Linked DNA regions of Synechococcus elongatus PCC 6301. The protein of the gene in region 2 binds, or shares a complex with, the protein of the main gene of each other region. Links are inferred from orthologs where the notes say so. Each region holds a gene or a part of one and is shown on either strand. Other genes may lie near its edges. The genes, in order: SYC_RS05915 and pabB.

Region 1 (3,268 bases), 970 kb from region 2 along the record:
TCCGCAGCGCTGTCCCCATTCATGCAAAAAGGTAATGAGCTAGCGCGGGGCACCCACATCGCCCTCAACACCGTGATTGTTGGCCTGTTTGCTTGGCAGGCTGTCACGGGAATGGATATTGTGCAGCGCATCATCGCTCGCCACTAGAGCCGAATCGCCGCGATCGCAATTCAATCAGGTCGCTTTTAAGCAGTCCTTCCGTTGGGTTGGACTGCTTTTTGCTGGCTGTGGGGCTTAATCTGCTTGCATAGGGCAAATATGTTAGGACGTTGTTGCCTGAGCCGATTAACCTCTAACCCATGGTCAGGACCAGCTAGTTTTACCGGTAGCGATCGCTGCTGCAAGTCTCAACTGCAATCTTGTTGAAAGGAACTGGGGGTGTCGAGTCTCCCGGTGGATGTATGGGGGGCGCAATCACCCCCACGGATAGAGGCTGTTGACTCTACACCAGCCCAGAACTAGATTGTCCTAATCTGCTTGCGGACTGCTGGCTACAGCACAATGATTCGCGAGCCGGTTTTCGGGATGCTGGCCTTCTGTAGCGTGACAGTACTGCCCGGACGTTGAACGGGTGTGCCCTGCATCAGTTCGAGGAATGGTTGTAGCGGCCCCAACTCGCAGCTGTCCTTATTCGCTGCACTGGTGCGGTATTGGGTCGGAATAATCAATCGAGGTTTGAGCAACTCGATCGTGGCTTTAGCCTCTTCTGGGTTGTAGCTCTTGGGGCTACCGCCGACAGGGATCAACAGTACGTCAGGACTACCCAACAGGATTTGGTTCTCGATGGTGATCGGGGCAGCCGCACCGCCTAGATGCAGGATTGATAATCCCGCTTGAGACCAGCCCCAAGCGACGTTATTGCCAAAGCGGCGACCCCCGAGGCGATCGTGGGGCAATTTCACCCCTTGAATCTGCAACGAACCCAGCCGATAGACGCCCGCTTCAAAGAGAATGCGAGGATTACCTGTAATGGCTTCGGCGTAGCCTTCATCCAGCAAACGACTACTGATTAGCACAACGCCTGCTGACTGCCGAGGCAGCGGTAAACCTGCGGTGCAGCCACCTGGCTTAAAGGGATTGACAACGATCGCGGGCAGGCCGCCACCCGTGAAGCGGAAGCAACTGTGGCCAAAGGATTGAATTTGCAGGGAACTAGCTTGGGCCTCAGCAATTCGGGGCAAAGTTGTGGCGATCGCCCCCAAACTTCCCCAGCCCGCTGCTTGCAAAAACTGACGACGCTTCACGAATTCACACCCGCCACAGACACGGCTAAGAGCCTAGCATTCAGGAGACGGCACTTTGGCTAAAAAGTTTGCCAACATCCGCTTGCCAGATTGGGTGAGCACGCTTTCTGGGTGAAACTGGACGCCTTCCACATGAGGATATTGACGGTGCCGAACCCCCATGATGGTGCCGTCTTCCACCCAAGCGGTTACTTCGAGGTCTGCTGGACAGCTATCGCGATCGATCACCAAGCTGTGATAGCGAGTTGCCGTGATTGGATTGTCGAGCCCCTGAAAAACGCCGACATCGTGATGCAGCACGGGTGAGGTTTTGCCATGCATCAGCTCTGGCGCAGAAACAATCTGACCGCCGTAGACCTGCCCAATACTTTGATGACCCAGACAAACGCCCAGAATCGGTGTGGTTGGACCAAATTCAGCGATCGCGGCCATGGAAATGCCTGCATCCTCAGGACGGCCCGGGCCAGGCGAAATCACGATCGCATCTGGTTTGAGTGCTGCAATTCCGGCCAGATCAATTTGATCGTTGCGATGCACCACAATTTCTTGGGCGATCGCATAGTCGCTGGCCAGTTCGCCCAAATATTGGACGAGGTTGTAGGTGAAGCTGTCGTAGTTATCGATGACGAGCAGCACAGCGACGATCCGGGAATAACAGTCCTTTCCAGCGTACGATCTGCGGCTCCATTCCGGTGAGTGCTCACCACAAGAGGCTGAGACGAAGCCAGAGCGGCGGCAGGAGCAAGGTTGCGGCCACGAGGACAGCGGCGATCGCGGCGATTAGGACCGCACCAGCAGAACAATCTTTAGCGATGCGAGCCAGTTCGTGATATCTCTGCTCGACTGTGAGATCGACAACGGATTCCAAGGCTGTGTTGAGTAGTTCCATCACCAGCACGGCAGCCACTGTGAGGGTCACGATCGCGCGATCGGTGGCGCTGAGCCCCAAACCGAACGCTAACCCAACGGCGATCGCGCCAAGGACTACATGGATCCGAAAGTTGCGCTGGGTTTGGAACGCGTAGCTCACGCCCATGCCGGCATAGCGGAAGCTACTGAAGAGGTTTGGCGCAATCCGCCAAGCATAGCCGCGGCTTCGAGCTAGATTGGCCTCCAGACGACTCGGAGGCAGTTGAGTGTCGGGCATGTAGGCCTCCCTAGACAGCCATTGTGCACAGTGTGACATTCTCCCGCGATTGTCCCCAGAGGTGATGGCTCGATCGCCTCGGTTGGCATTCAATCAGCCTGCCCCGCAGCTAGGTCAAGAGAACATCCAGAACTTGAATAAACCCTATCTTGGCAAGCAGGGAAACTGGCTCTCCTGCCTCGTTTTCCCAAATCTTGTGAGGGATGCTCTAGGTAACAGGGGCACTCCTAATTCAGCAGCTCAATCCCATTTGGCTATGGCAGCGATCGCTAATCGGCAATTGAAAGCAAAGAGCTGTTCAGTCTATTGAATTCAACGATTTGTAGCCCCTACCGCTGGATCTCTCTATTTAATCTTGGCAGGCATGAGCTATTTTGCATTAGCTAATCTCTAGAAAATCCAGTCTTGAAAGTCCCAGCCTGAGACGGATTTCACCTAGGGAAAAGGCTATGAAAGATATTCATCACAGGCTGTCTCAGAAATGGCATCTTGATAGTGATTTCTAGTGGGTATTCAATGCTGATTGCCGATATTGTATTAGACACTCACTGCCACGAAAATTACAATTTTTTGGCTAGGAAAATTGATGGCTATCAGGCACCTAAATGTCTGTTGAGATCGGCAACTGCTCAGGCTCTTGTTCGAGTCAAAAGGAGTTTGTGAAATCAGGATATAATCTGAAACCTATGATTGCTACTGTTCTCGACAGTCATCAATTTATTTGTGCTTTTAGCTGAGGCTTAGGCGATTGTGCCCTGCAAGAGTTGCTCTACCCTCGTGTTGATAAAGTGAATTGATTGAGCTAAGGCTATATTGCAGTAAAATCAGGTCACAGACGGGGTAGAACCGTTGACCTGACGATATTATTCCTCGCGAG
Region 2 (3,317 bases):
TTGGCGACATTAGTCTATACGCCTGATTACTGATTGTGAAGACTGTTCTACACATTAAAACAAGTAGCAGCTCAACTTGTCCTAGTTAGCCCTGACCTCAGGATCAACGCCAATCAGTACAGCCAGAAACACCTTAATTAATTCGAAAGATTTGATATCAGAGCTGCAATGCCTCAAAGCGCGATCGCCAGTCCTCTAAATCAGTCCAGAGCGCCCGACCATCCCAGTGACTAACGGGGCGAAAACTGAGGCTATTGCTGAGGGCGATTGCTTCAACCTGATTCCGTTGTGACCAAGCGATTGAGGTTTCCTTTGCCCAGCCGGTTGCGAGCAAGCGCTGGCGCACAATCCCAGGCAGGGCTCCGTCACTGAGAGGTGGAGTCCACCAATCATCGTTGAGGCGGAAGAAGATATTGGCTGCTGCTGCTTCGCTGAGGCGATCGCTCGGGGTCAACAACAGCGCTTCATCGGCTTGCCGCTGTTCCGCCTCCTGTCGTGCCAAGACATTTTCTAGGTAGCTCAGCGTTTTGAAGCGCGACAGAATCGATTCAGGACACCGACGCACAGTTTGAGCCGTAATCAAGCGCAACGGCTGAAATTGAGGCTGACTCAAGCTCGGTACAATCACCAGCAGCGGCTGCAGCGGTTCCGGCGATTGTAGGCCGCGCTGCCCACAGCCACGGGTCAGAGTCACTCGAAGCGCTCCCGTTTCGAGCTCGTTGTGATCAACCGTTGCTTGCAACAGGTCAATGTTTGCATTCGGCGGCAGCGGAATCCGCAACTGCTGGGCACTACTTGTCAGGCGCTGCCAATGTTGCTCAGCCAGACGAACCTTCCCCTGCCAGACCAGCAAGGTTTCAAACAAGCCATCCCCCAAGCTAAATCCGCGATCGGTGACGGCGATCGTCAGATCTTCCGTTGGGATCCACTGACCGTTGCAGTAGCCAATCATGAGGGCTGGAGCGATCGCAACAGGGGTTGCACCTTGACCTGCATCTCAGCGCATTCGTCTAGCGGATCGGAGTCAGCGACGATGCCGCAACCGGCTTGAGCAAGGACTTGGCCTTGGCTGATTTGCAGCGTCCGAATCAAAATGCTGGCATCTAAGCTGCCGTCAAAGCCCAGCCAAAAGAGACTGCCACAGTAGGCTTGGCGGGGAATCGGTTCAAGCTCGTGAATAATTTCCATCGAGCGGATTTTAGGCGCTCCCGTAATCGATCCGCCCGGGAACGTTGCCCGCAGTAAATCCACCGCCGTCAAGCCCGATCGCAGTTGACCAATCACCTGCGAGGTGAGGTGATGGACGTGCTCGTAGCTTTCCAATTGGCAGAGTTGGGGCACCTGAATCGAGCGGGGACGACGAACGCGACCCAAGTCGTTGCGCAGGAGGTCGACGATCATTACGTTTTCTGCCCGATCCTTCTCACTGGCCTGCAACTCCGTCGCTAACTGGCGATCGTGAGCCGGATCGGCACTACGAGGACGAGTTCCCTTAATCGGGCGCGTTTCTACCCAGCCATCGCGGTCGAGGCGCAGAAAACGCTCCGGCGACACCGAGAGCAACTGAAAATCGCCCCCTGCGAAGTAGGCCGAAAAAGGTTCGGGGCTGAGCTGATAGAGCCGTCGATAGAGTTGCCAAGGGCTCAGATCCTTTGGCTGACTGGCGCGAAAAGCCGTGGTTAAGTTGGCCTGAAAAATATCGCCAGCGCGAATGTGGCATTTGACCTGATCCACAGCCTGACAAAAGTCAGCTTCAGTTTGCAGGGCTTGCCAATCAGCCTGAGGCTGCCAATCAGGAGACTGTGAAGGTAGAGCTGACTGCAGGCGATCGCAGACCCATTGCAGTCGTTGTTCCGCCCGTTGCTGGCGATCGCGCGGATCCTGCAGCGGCAATCCCGAGGAGAAAATCCAGGTGCGCCGTTGCTGGCGATCGCAGGCAACCACCAAGTCATAGAGGCTCAACGACCAGAGCGGCAGTCGAGGTTCAACCGGTTTCGGTGTCGGGAGCCGCTCCAGCCAAGCCCCACATTCATAGGACAGAAATCCGCAGATACCGCTCTGAAATGGAGGCAGGTCAGAGTCAGAATTCGTCTGCCAATCTACTGTGGCCAGTGACGTTGCCAAAGCCTGGAAAGGATCAGCCTCAGTTACCAAGCGATCGCCTCGCTGGGTGGCATAGGGCGACAGACAGAGGTAGGCGTAACGGCTTTCGGGCGTTGCTGGCTCCCCCAGATCGAGCAGGACTGCATGGGGATCTTGAGCGAAGGGCGCAAAGGCCTGCTGCGGATCGCACCAAGCAATTTCCCGCACCAAGGGTTGCACGACTCGACGGGCGATCGCGGTCATGGTTGGAGGCTAACGAGCGATCGCCCGATCGCGGTAGCCCATTCGGGATAGCCGGCTTCAATCAAGGCGCGATCGCGAATCCGGCAGGAATCACAACGGCCACAGGCTTCTGCACCACCGGCGTAGCAAGACCAAGTGGCTGGAATCGGCACGCCCAGCACCACGGCCCGCCGCACGATATCGACTTTGTGATCGTGAATCAACGGCGCAACCAGTTGCGGGGCTTGACCTTCGACGCCCACTTTGGAGGAGAGACTCGCCAGTTGCTGAAAAGCAGCCAAATAGTCGGGACGACAGTCGGGATAGCCACTGTAATCCACCGCATTGATGCCGAGATAGATAGCGCTGGCCTGCTGCGCTTCTGCGAGCGAGAGTGCTAAGGCAATGAAGACCGTATTGCGCCCCGGCACGTAGGTTGACGGAATCTCACCGGCGACGACCCCGGACCCTGGCAGGGGTTCCGCCGCATCCGTCAGGGAAGAGCCGCCCCACTGGGCAATGTTGACATCGACAAAAAAGTGCTGATTGATCCCTAGAGCAGCCGCCACCGATCGCGCCGCTTCCAATTCCCGCACATGGCGCTGACCATAGCGAAACGAGAGGGCGATCGCTTCATAGCCATCAGCGATCGCCTGAGCCGCAGCGGTGGCAGAATCTAGCCCACCGGACAGCAACACTACAGCCTTGGCCATCAGCGCACTCCTAGAAACTTGTGCGTCTGCAAACTGACGCGCCAGCGGGGATGTTGCCGCACGTAATTGACGACGCGATCGCAACTTTCGGGGCTATTCCACTCGGGCTGCAGGAGTTTCAGGGTCGTCTCCGGCACCGCGATCGCCTCTTGCTCAGCAAAATCGAAGTCGGCATCTGTCTGAATCACGACTTTCAGTTCATTCGCCCAGTTGTAATTCGCCGCCACCACCGCTTTGAAAGGCTTGGGCGAGAGTGTCACCCAGTCGAAAGAGCCACTG

Evidence for each region.
Region 1: the proteins of pabB (region 2) and SYC_RS05915 are in contact, whole or in part, in a solved structure (PDB 8RP0), measured with the Escherichia coli proteins. The link is inferred for Synechococcus elongatus PCC 6301 from one-to-one orthologs.

What each region holds. Positions count from the first base shown.
Region 1 is NC_006576.1:1,224,311-1,227,578, reverse strand. The notes cover bases 80-3,030. They hold SYC_RS05915 (anthranilate synthase component II), read right to left. Parts: upstream 1,881-3,030; coding sequence 1,278-1,880; downstream 80-1,277. Other genes in these bases: SYC_RS05910 (diacylglycerol kinase family protein), read right to left, coding at 1,945-2,391; SYC_RS05920 (MBL fold metallo-hydrolase), read right to left, coding at 492-1,244; SYC_RS05925 (DUF4079 domain-containing protein), read left to right, coding at 80-147. Also shown: more of SYC_RS05925, read left to right, coding at 1-79. UniProt on the Escherichia coli protein: Part of a heterodimeric complex that catalyzes the two-step biosynthesis of 4-amino-4-deoxychorismate (ADC), a precursor of p-aminobenzoate (PABA) and tetrahydrofolate.
Region 2 is NC_006576.1:253,673-256,989, forward strand. The notes cover bases 148-3,147. They hold pabB (aminodeoxychorismate synthase component I), read right to left. Parts: upstream 2,347-3,147; coding sequence 949-2,346; downstream 148-948. Other genes in these bases: SYC_RS01135 (aminotransferase class IV), read right to left, coding at 158-952; queC (7-cyano-7-deazaguanine synthase QueC), read right to left, coding at 2,343-3,038; SYC_RS01150 (7-carboxy-7-deazaguanine synthase QueE), read right to left, coding at 3,038-3,147. In the rest of the region: more of SYC_RS01150, read right to left, coding at 3,148-3,317. UniProt on the Escherichia coli protein: Part of a heterodimeric complex that catalyzes the two-step biosynthesis of 4-amino-4-deoxychorismate (ADC), a precursor of p-aminobenzoate (PABA) and tetrahydrofolate.